3 regions of the Metabacillus sp. 113a genome follow, and region 3 is predicted to be linked to each of the others. Evidence: a T-box and tRNA genes for the amino acid it is inferred to sense, from the RefSeq annotation. Region 3 holds a T-box; the other regions hold tRNA genes.

The links. The T-box of region 3 lies ahead of tyrS (tyrosine--tRNA ligase). A T-box ahead of a tRNA ligase gene usually reads a tRNA of that ligase, here a tRNA-Tyr.
Region 1: it has a tRNA-Tyr gene. The T-box ahead of tyrS (tyrosine--tRNA ligase) is inferred to sense a tRNA for this amino acid. The anticodon was not compared.
Region 2: it has a tRNA-Tyr gene. The T-box ahead of tyrS (tyrosine--tRNA ligase) is inferred to sense a tRNA for this amino acid. The anticodon was not compared.

What each region holds. Positions count from the first base shown of each region.
Region 1 is NZ_JBNILJ010000029.1:14,580-16,822, reverse strand. It holds tRNA gene ACQCVE_RS19485 (tRNA-Asn) at 1-61, shown strand, start outside; tRNA gene ACQCVE_RS19480 (tRNA-Thr) at 63-135, shown strand; tRNA gene ACQCVE_RS19475 (tRNA-Glu) at 150-224, shown strand; tRNA gene ACQCVE_RS19470 (tRNA-Val) at 794-869, shown strand; tRNA gene ACQCVE_RS19465 (tRNA-Thr) at 902-974, shown strand; tRNA gene ACQCVE_RS19460 (tRNA-Tyr) at 992-1,075, shown strand; tRNA gene ACQCVE_RS19455 (tRNA-Gln) at 1,145-1,219, shown strand; tRNA gene ACQCVE_RS19450 (tRNA-Lys) at 1,223-1,298, shown strand; tRNA gene ACQCVE_RS19445 (tRNA-Leu) at 1,314-1,395, shown strand; tRNA gene ACQCVE_RS19440 (tRNA-Gly) at 1,427-1,501, shown strand; tRNA gene ACQCVE_RS19435 (tRNA-Ala) at 1,512-1,587, shown strand; gene rocF (arginase) at 1,753-2,243, shown strand, end outside.
Region 2 is NZ_JBNILJ010000025.1:22,667-24,909, reverse strand. It holds tRNA gene ACQCVE_RS19055 (tRNA-Glu) at 1-58, shown strand, start outside; tRNA gene ACQCVE_RS19050 (tRNA-Val) at 441-516, shown strand; tRNA gene ACQCVE_RS19045 (tRNA-Met) at 673-749, shown strand; tRNA gene ACQCVE_RS19040 (tRNA-Asp) at 754-830, shown strand; tRNA gene ACQCVE_RS19035 (tRNA-Phe) at 907-982, shown strand; tRNA gene ACQCVE_RS19030 (tRNA-Thr) at 1,003-1,075, shown strand; tRNA gene ACQCVE_RS19025 (tRNA-Tyr) at 1,092-1,175, shown strand; tRNA gene ACQCVE_RS19020 (tRNA-Trp) at 1,181-1,254, shown strand; tRNA gene ACQCVE_RS19015 (tRNA-His) at 1,273-1,348, shown strand; tRNA gene ACQCVE_RS19010 (tRNA-Gln) at 1,411-1,485, shown strand; tRNA gene ACQCVE_RS19005 (tRNA-Gly) at 1,548-1,622, shown strand; tRNA gene ACQCVE_RS19000 (tRNA-Cys) at 1,631-1,704, shown strand; tRNA gene ACQCVE_RS18995 (tRNA-Leu) at 1,713-1,793, shown strand.
Region 3 is NZ_JBNILJ010000003.1:222,798-225,040, reverse strand. It holds gene ACQCVE_RS07330 (transglycosylase domain-containing protein) at 1-575, opposite strand, end outside; T-box leader at 697-921, shown strand; gene tyrS (tyrosine--tRNA ligase) at 977-2,236, shown strand.

The sequences.
Region 1 (2,243 bases), on a different contig from region 3:
GTGGTAGAGCTATCGGCTGTTAACCGATCGGTCGCAGGTTCGAGTCCTGCCTGCGGAGCCATGCTTCCATAGCTCAGTAGGTAGAGTGCTTCCATGGTAAGGAAGAGGTCACCGGTTCGAGCCCGGTTGGAAGCTTACTTAATGTATGCGGCCCGTTGGTCAAGCGGTTAAGACACCGCCCTTTCACGGCGGTAACACGGGTTCGAATCCCGTACGGGTCACCATTTACATACGGACAAGCTATGCGGAAGTTGAAGGAGTGAACACCGGAGTGCACATTCGTGCATGAGGATGTGAACGAGTGAAGACGACAACGCAATGCGCCGCTCATCACAAGCCGAAACCACCACCCAACAAAGTGAAAGTAAGAGGGTTGGGAGGAGCAAGCAGTGCTAGGAGCCGAAGGAGAGAGCCCCGGAGCGCACATGAGTGCGTGAGGATGCGAACGACTGAAAGCGACAACGCAATGCGCCGCTCATCGCAAGCCGAAATCACCACCCAACAAAGTGAACGTAAGAGGGTTGGGAGGAGCAAGCAGTGCTAGGAGTCGTAGGAGTGAACACCGGAGTGCACATTCGTGCATGAGGATGTGAACGAGTGAAGACGACAACGCAATGCGCCGCTCATCACAAGCCGAAACCACCACCCAACAAAGTGAAAGTAAGAGGGTTGGGAGGAGCAAGCAGTGCTAGGAGCCGAAGGAGAGAGCCCCGGAGCGCACATGAGTGCGTGAGGATGCGAACGACTGAAAGCGACAACGCAATGCGCCGCTCATCACAAGCCGAAACTATATGGAGGATTAGCTCAGCTGGGAGAGCATCTGCCTTACAAGCAGAGGGTCGGCGGTTCGATCCCGTCATCCTCCACCATTCTATATTTTGTTTGCTGTTTTTTAATTTGCGCCGGTGTAGCTCAATTGGTAGAGCAACTGACTTGTAATCAGTAGGTTGGGGGTTCAAGTCCTCTTGCCGGCACTGTCTTTCAATCATACGGAGGGGTAGCGAAGTGGCTAAACGCGGCGGACTGTAAATCCGCTCCTTAGGGTTCGGCAGTTCGAATCTGCCCCCCTCCACCATTTTTCTTCATGACAGGTTTAAAACCTCATGGTTTGGACATGTTAAGATAGGATGAGTATCTAAATTATTGGGCTATAGCCAAGCGGTAAGGCAACGGACTTTGACTCCGTCATGCGTTGGTTCGAATCCAGCTAGCCCAGCCATCCGAGCCATTAGCTCAGTCGGTAGAGCATCTGACTTTTAATCAGAGGGTCGAAGGTTCGAGTCCTTCATGGCTCACCATTTTTATTTTTGTATGCGGGTGTGGCGGAATTGGCAGACGCACCAGACTTAGGATCTGGCGCCTTCGGGCGTGGGGGTTCGACTCCCTTCACCCGCATTTATTTTCCGGAGACCTGCCTTTTGAACTAGCGGAAGTAGTTCAGTGGTAGAACACCACCTTGCCAAGGTGGGGGTCGCGGGTTCGAATCCCGTCTTCCGCTCCATTACCCTTAGGGGGCCTTAGCTCAGCTGGGAGAGCGCCTGCCTTGCACGCAGGAGGTCAGCGGTTCGATCCCGCTAGGCTCCACCAATACTTTAACCATTAATGTCTTCCACTTGGTGTAAGGCTTTTTTTGTGTTTTCTTTTACAGTTTTAGTTTGAATTATCTGTATTTTTATACATGAAATTGTCGAGTTGAGTCACCTGCCTCCTTCTAGGTAGAATAGAAGCACAGAGGGAAAAGGAGGAAACCACATGGCTGCAAAGAAAATCAATATTATCGGGGTGCCGATGGATTTAGGTCAGACCCGCCGGGGTGTTGACATGGGTCCGAGCGCGATCCGCTATGCGGGGATTACGGAAAGGCTTGAGCACCTTCACTATATCATCGAAGACAGTGGAGATATCAACATTGGGAAACGGGAAAAAGAATTGGAAGAACCTCTATATAATTTGAAAAATTTGAAAGCGGTATCAGAAGCAAGTGAGCTTTTAGCATCAAAGGTTGATGAAACAATTAAAGCAGGGTCGTTTCCTTTGGTCCTTGGCGGTGACCATAGCATTGCCATTGGGACCCTGGCCGGCTTAGCAAAAAATTATCAAAATCTGGGCGTTATCTGGTATGACGCTCATGGAGATTTAAATACAGCGGATACGTCTCCTTCAGGAAACATTCATGGCATGCCTCTGGCTGCAAGCCTTGGAATTGGGGATGAAGCGCTCACAGGGATTGCGGGATTTTCTCC
Region 2 (2,243 bases), on a different contig from region 3:
GTTAAGACACCGCCCTTTCACGGCGGTAACACGGGTTCGAATCCCGTACGGGTCACCAACCGATTTCAAACAAATAGGCAGCACTTAAAGTGAACGGCTAGAATAGAAGCGCAATGCGCCGCTCATCGCAAGCCGAAACCATCACCCAACAAAGTGAAAGTAAGAGGGTTGGGAGGTGCAAGCAGTGCTAGGAGCCGAAGGAGAGAGCCCCGGAGCGCACATGAGTGCGTGAGGATGCGAACGACTGAAAGCGACAACGCAATGCGCCGCTCATCGCAAGCCGAAACCATCACCCAACAAAGTGAAAGTAAGAGGGTTGAGAGGAGCAAGCAGTGCTAGGAGCCGAAGGAGAGAGCCCCGGAGCGCACATGAGTGCGTGAGGATGCGAACGACTGAAAGCGACAACGCAATGCGCCGCTCATCGCAAGCCGAAACTATATGGAGGATTAGCTCAGCTGGGAGAGCATCTGCCTTACAAGCAGAGGGTCGGCGGTTCGATCCCGTCATCCTCCACCATAATTATTTATTTTATTATCGCGGGGTGGAGCAACGAGCGCAGCTTCCACGAATAGGCATCGAGTTGTACTCGCCGAGACGCTTCATGCATTTGCTTCCCGAGGCGAGGACAGTCTACAGGCAATGAGCATAGCTAAACTTAATACTTTTTATTATCGCGGGGTGGAGCAGTCTGGTAGCTCGTCGGGCTCATAACCCGAAGGTCGCAGGTTCAAATCCTGTCCCCGCAACCAAAATGGTCCGGTAGTTCAGTTGGTTAGAATGCCTGCCTGTCACGCAGGAGGTCGCGGGTTCGAGTCCCGTCCGGACCGCCATTTGATTTTTTAATCAAACCTAAGTAAAATGTAAGAGGGTTTCAATAAGCGAGAAGCTTAGTGAAAGGCCAAAAATGGCTTGGTAGCTCAGTCGGTAGAGCAATGGACTGAAAATCCATGTGTCGGCGGTTCGATTCCGTCCCAAGCCACCATTTATAACTAATATAATTATGCCGGTGTAGCTCAATTGGTAGAGCAACTGACTTGTAATCAGTAGGTTGGGGGTTCAAGTCCTCTTGCCGGCACTGTCTTCACTGTAGTGGAGGGGTAGCGAAGTGGCTAAACGCGGCGGACTGTAAATCCGCTCCTTAGGGTTCGGCAGTTCGAATCTGCCCCCCTCCACCATTTATAGGGGCATAGTTTAACGGTAGAACAGAGGTCTCCAAAACCTCCGGTGTGGGTTCGATTCCTACTGCCCCTGCCAATATAATTTGATAATGTGGCGGTTGTGGCGAAGTGGTTAACGCATCGGATTGTGGTTCCGACATTCGTGGGTTCGATTCCCATCAGTCGCCCCATATTTTTGTATTTGAATATTGGCTGCTGTATAATAAATCTGCATCGTGAGTACATACATAGGTGGGCTATAGCCAAGCGGTAAGGCAACGGACTTTGACTCCGTCATGCGTTGGTTCGAATCCAGCTAGCCCAGCCATTTTTTCTTTTCAGGAAAGTTTTAAATCCTTTTGCATAGAATGACATACAGGGAACAATAAGGCGGAAGTAGTTCAGTGGTAGAACACCACCTTGCCAAGGTGGGGGTCGCGGGTTCGAATCCCGTCTTCCGCTCCATAATGTTTGGCGGCATAGCCAAGAGGAAAGGCAGAGGACTGCAACTCCTTTACCCCCGGTTCGAATCCGGGTGCCGCCTCCAAACAGTATGCCGGTGTGGCGGAATTGGCAGACGCGCACGACTCAAAATCGTGTTCCTCTGGAGTGCCGGTTCGACCCCGGCCACCGGTATCATTTTCAGTTTATTAATCTGTAAACAAACGTGAATACTACCGAAATATCAACCGTTTCTCACAGTGTGGGGAACGGTTTTTTCGTGTGGTCCGGACTATACTGAATATCTTTAAAATGTGTGAATCCATAATACATGCTGGTTATTCATCAAACTTTTTTGGTCATCTTCAGATAAAAGGTTTAAAAAATTTCCTGTAAGAGGGATAAATTTTTTTGAATCTGTTTTATGTCTTTGTTTTTTAAATAATTCAGATTTTCCGCAAACTCCCCCCTAAGTAATTGCCATATCATATTGGATCTCCCAACTAATAGTAAATCTCTAAAAGGGTATCTGGGTAATGCATTGAATACTATAATTGTTCCAATATTATGGAATGCTGTAATGAGGCTGACCACTTTATTCATTTCTATGCTTCATTACCAATTACATTGAATTCTACTATGGAA
Region 3 (2,243 bases):
TCATCTTTTTCAAAAAAACGTTCCAGTCTGAGCGCAAGCAGAATCTCTTTTGCCTTTCGGTCAAAGGAAACTTCATTTGTTAAGATCTGGTTTTTAATTAGCTGCTGGGTCAGAGTGCTTCCTCCACTTTGTGTGGGGGCATTCGTAAATTCCTGAAAAAGGGCTCTGAAAATGGCTTTCGGAACAACCCCGTCATGCTCATAGAAAAATTCATCTTCTGTAGAAATGATGGCATTTATCAAATGCGGAGATACTTCATCAAGCGCTACTTTTGTTCTGGACAAATCGGAACGGAGTTTGCCGATCAGCTCCTGGTTGTCAAAATATACTTCCGTTGTTTCTTCATAATTATAAATATCTTTTTTCATTTCATCGTAACTCAGTATTTCTTCGTTTTTTACAAGGGAAGCAAAATAGCCTGCACCTGCACTGCCGGCAAACACAACGAATGAACTGCATGCAATAATGGCTATTAAGGCTATATTCCACATAACACCGTAGGCGATTCTAAGTTTTTTTACCAAAAGAGGGCGTGTAGAAGAATCCCCAATTAATTTCTTTATCCATTTTTCCATTATAATCCTCCCCCCTGAAGCATAGATAGTATATCATAAAATTAACTGAAAATTGGAATCTATTGTCGGAAAATTGAATTTGACATGAAGGTATTGAATGTGGTAAAAATCAATATATGAATAGTGAGCGACGATTGGATGACAGTAACAGCTGTTTCCCTGTAGCAGAGAGCTGATGGCCGGTGAGAATCAGCACACAAACAGGCTGTGAATTACAATCCATGAGCATCTGAAGCTGCATTATGCAGCGGAAGACGGCCCCGGCCGTTATCTGTTAAAGCGAAGAATGGCTGTTTAGTGAACCATTCTTAAGTAGGGTGGTACCGCGACGTGATTCGTCCCTTCATTTTTAAAATGAAGGGGCTTTTTTATTTTCTATCAAAAGGCAAAGGAGTATAACCATGAACAATTTATTGCAGGATTTAACATTTAGAGGGCTTATAAGCCAGATAACAGATGAAGCCGGATTGGAAGAGGCATTGAATAAAGAATCCATCAAGCTGTACTCTGGATTCGATCCGACTGCGGACAGCCTGCACATCGGCCATATGCTTCCCATTCTTACATTAAAAAGATTTCAGGAGGCAGGACATCATCCAATAGCGCTGGTTGGAGGCGGTACGGGCCTGATTGGAGATCCAAGCGGGAAAAAAGCAGAAAGAACACTCAATACGGAAGACATCGTTCAGCTCTGGTCACATCGGATCAAAGATCAGCTATCCAGATTCCTTGATTTTAAAGCTGAAAAAAATCCGGCTGTCCTTGCTAACAATTTCGACTGGCTTGGAAAAATGGACATTATTGAATTCCTGCGGGATGTAGGCAAATATTTCGGTGTGAATTACATGCTGGCAAAGGATTCTGTGAAAACAAGAATCGAATCCGGTATTTCTTTCACAGAATTCAGCTACATGATTCTTCAATCCTACGATTTCCTTAACCTATACCAAAACGAAGGCTGCAAGCTTCAAATTGGCGGAAGTGACCAATGGGGAAACATCACAGCAGGTCTTGAACTGATCCGTAAAACCGATGGGGATGCAAAAGCATTCGGACTGACCATTCCGCTCGTAACAAAGGCGGATGGAACGAAATTCGGGAAAACGGAGGGCGGAGCGGTGTGGCTTGACCGCGAAAAAACTTCCCCTTATGAGTTCTACCAATTCTGGATTAATGCAGATGACCGGGATGTAGTAAAATACTTAAAATACTTCACTTTCCTGTCCCATGAAGAAATCAATACTCTTGAGAAGGAAGTACAGGAAGCTCCGGAGAAGAGAACGGCTCAGAAACGCCTGGCCGAGGAAGTAACTGCAATGGTACACGGAGAGGAAGCGCTCAATCAATCCATCCGTATCTCTAAGGCTTTGTTCAGCGGGGACATTAAAGCATTAAGCGGAGAGGAAATCAAACAGGGCTTTAAGGATGTACCTGCTCATCAGGCAAGCAGCAAGGAGACCGGTCTGGTCGAACTGCTCGTGGAAGCCGGCATTTCTCCTTCGAAAAGACAGGCACGGGAGGATATTACCAACGGTGCTGTTTATATAAACGGAGAACGAAAACAGGAGCTTGATTACGTTCTGCAGGCTGAGGACAGGATAGATGACGAATTTACGATTATCCGAAGAGGGAAGAAGAAATATACAATGATCCAATTCTAGACTGAAA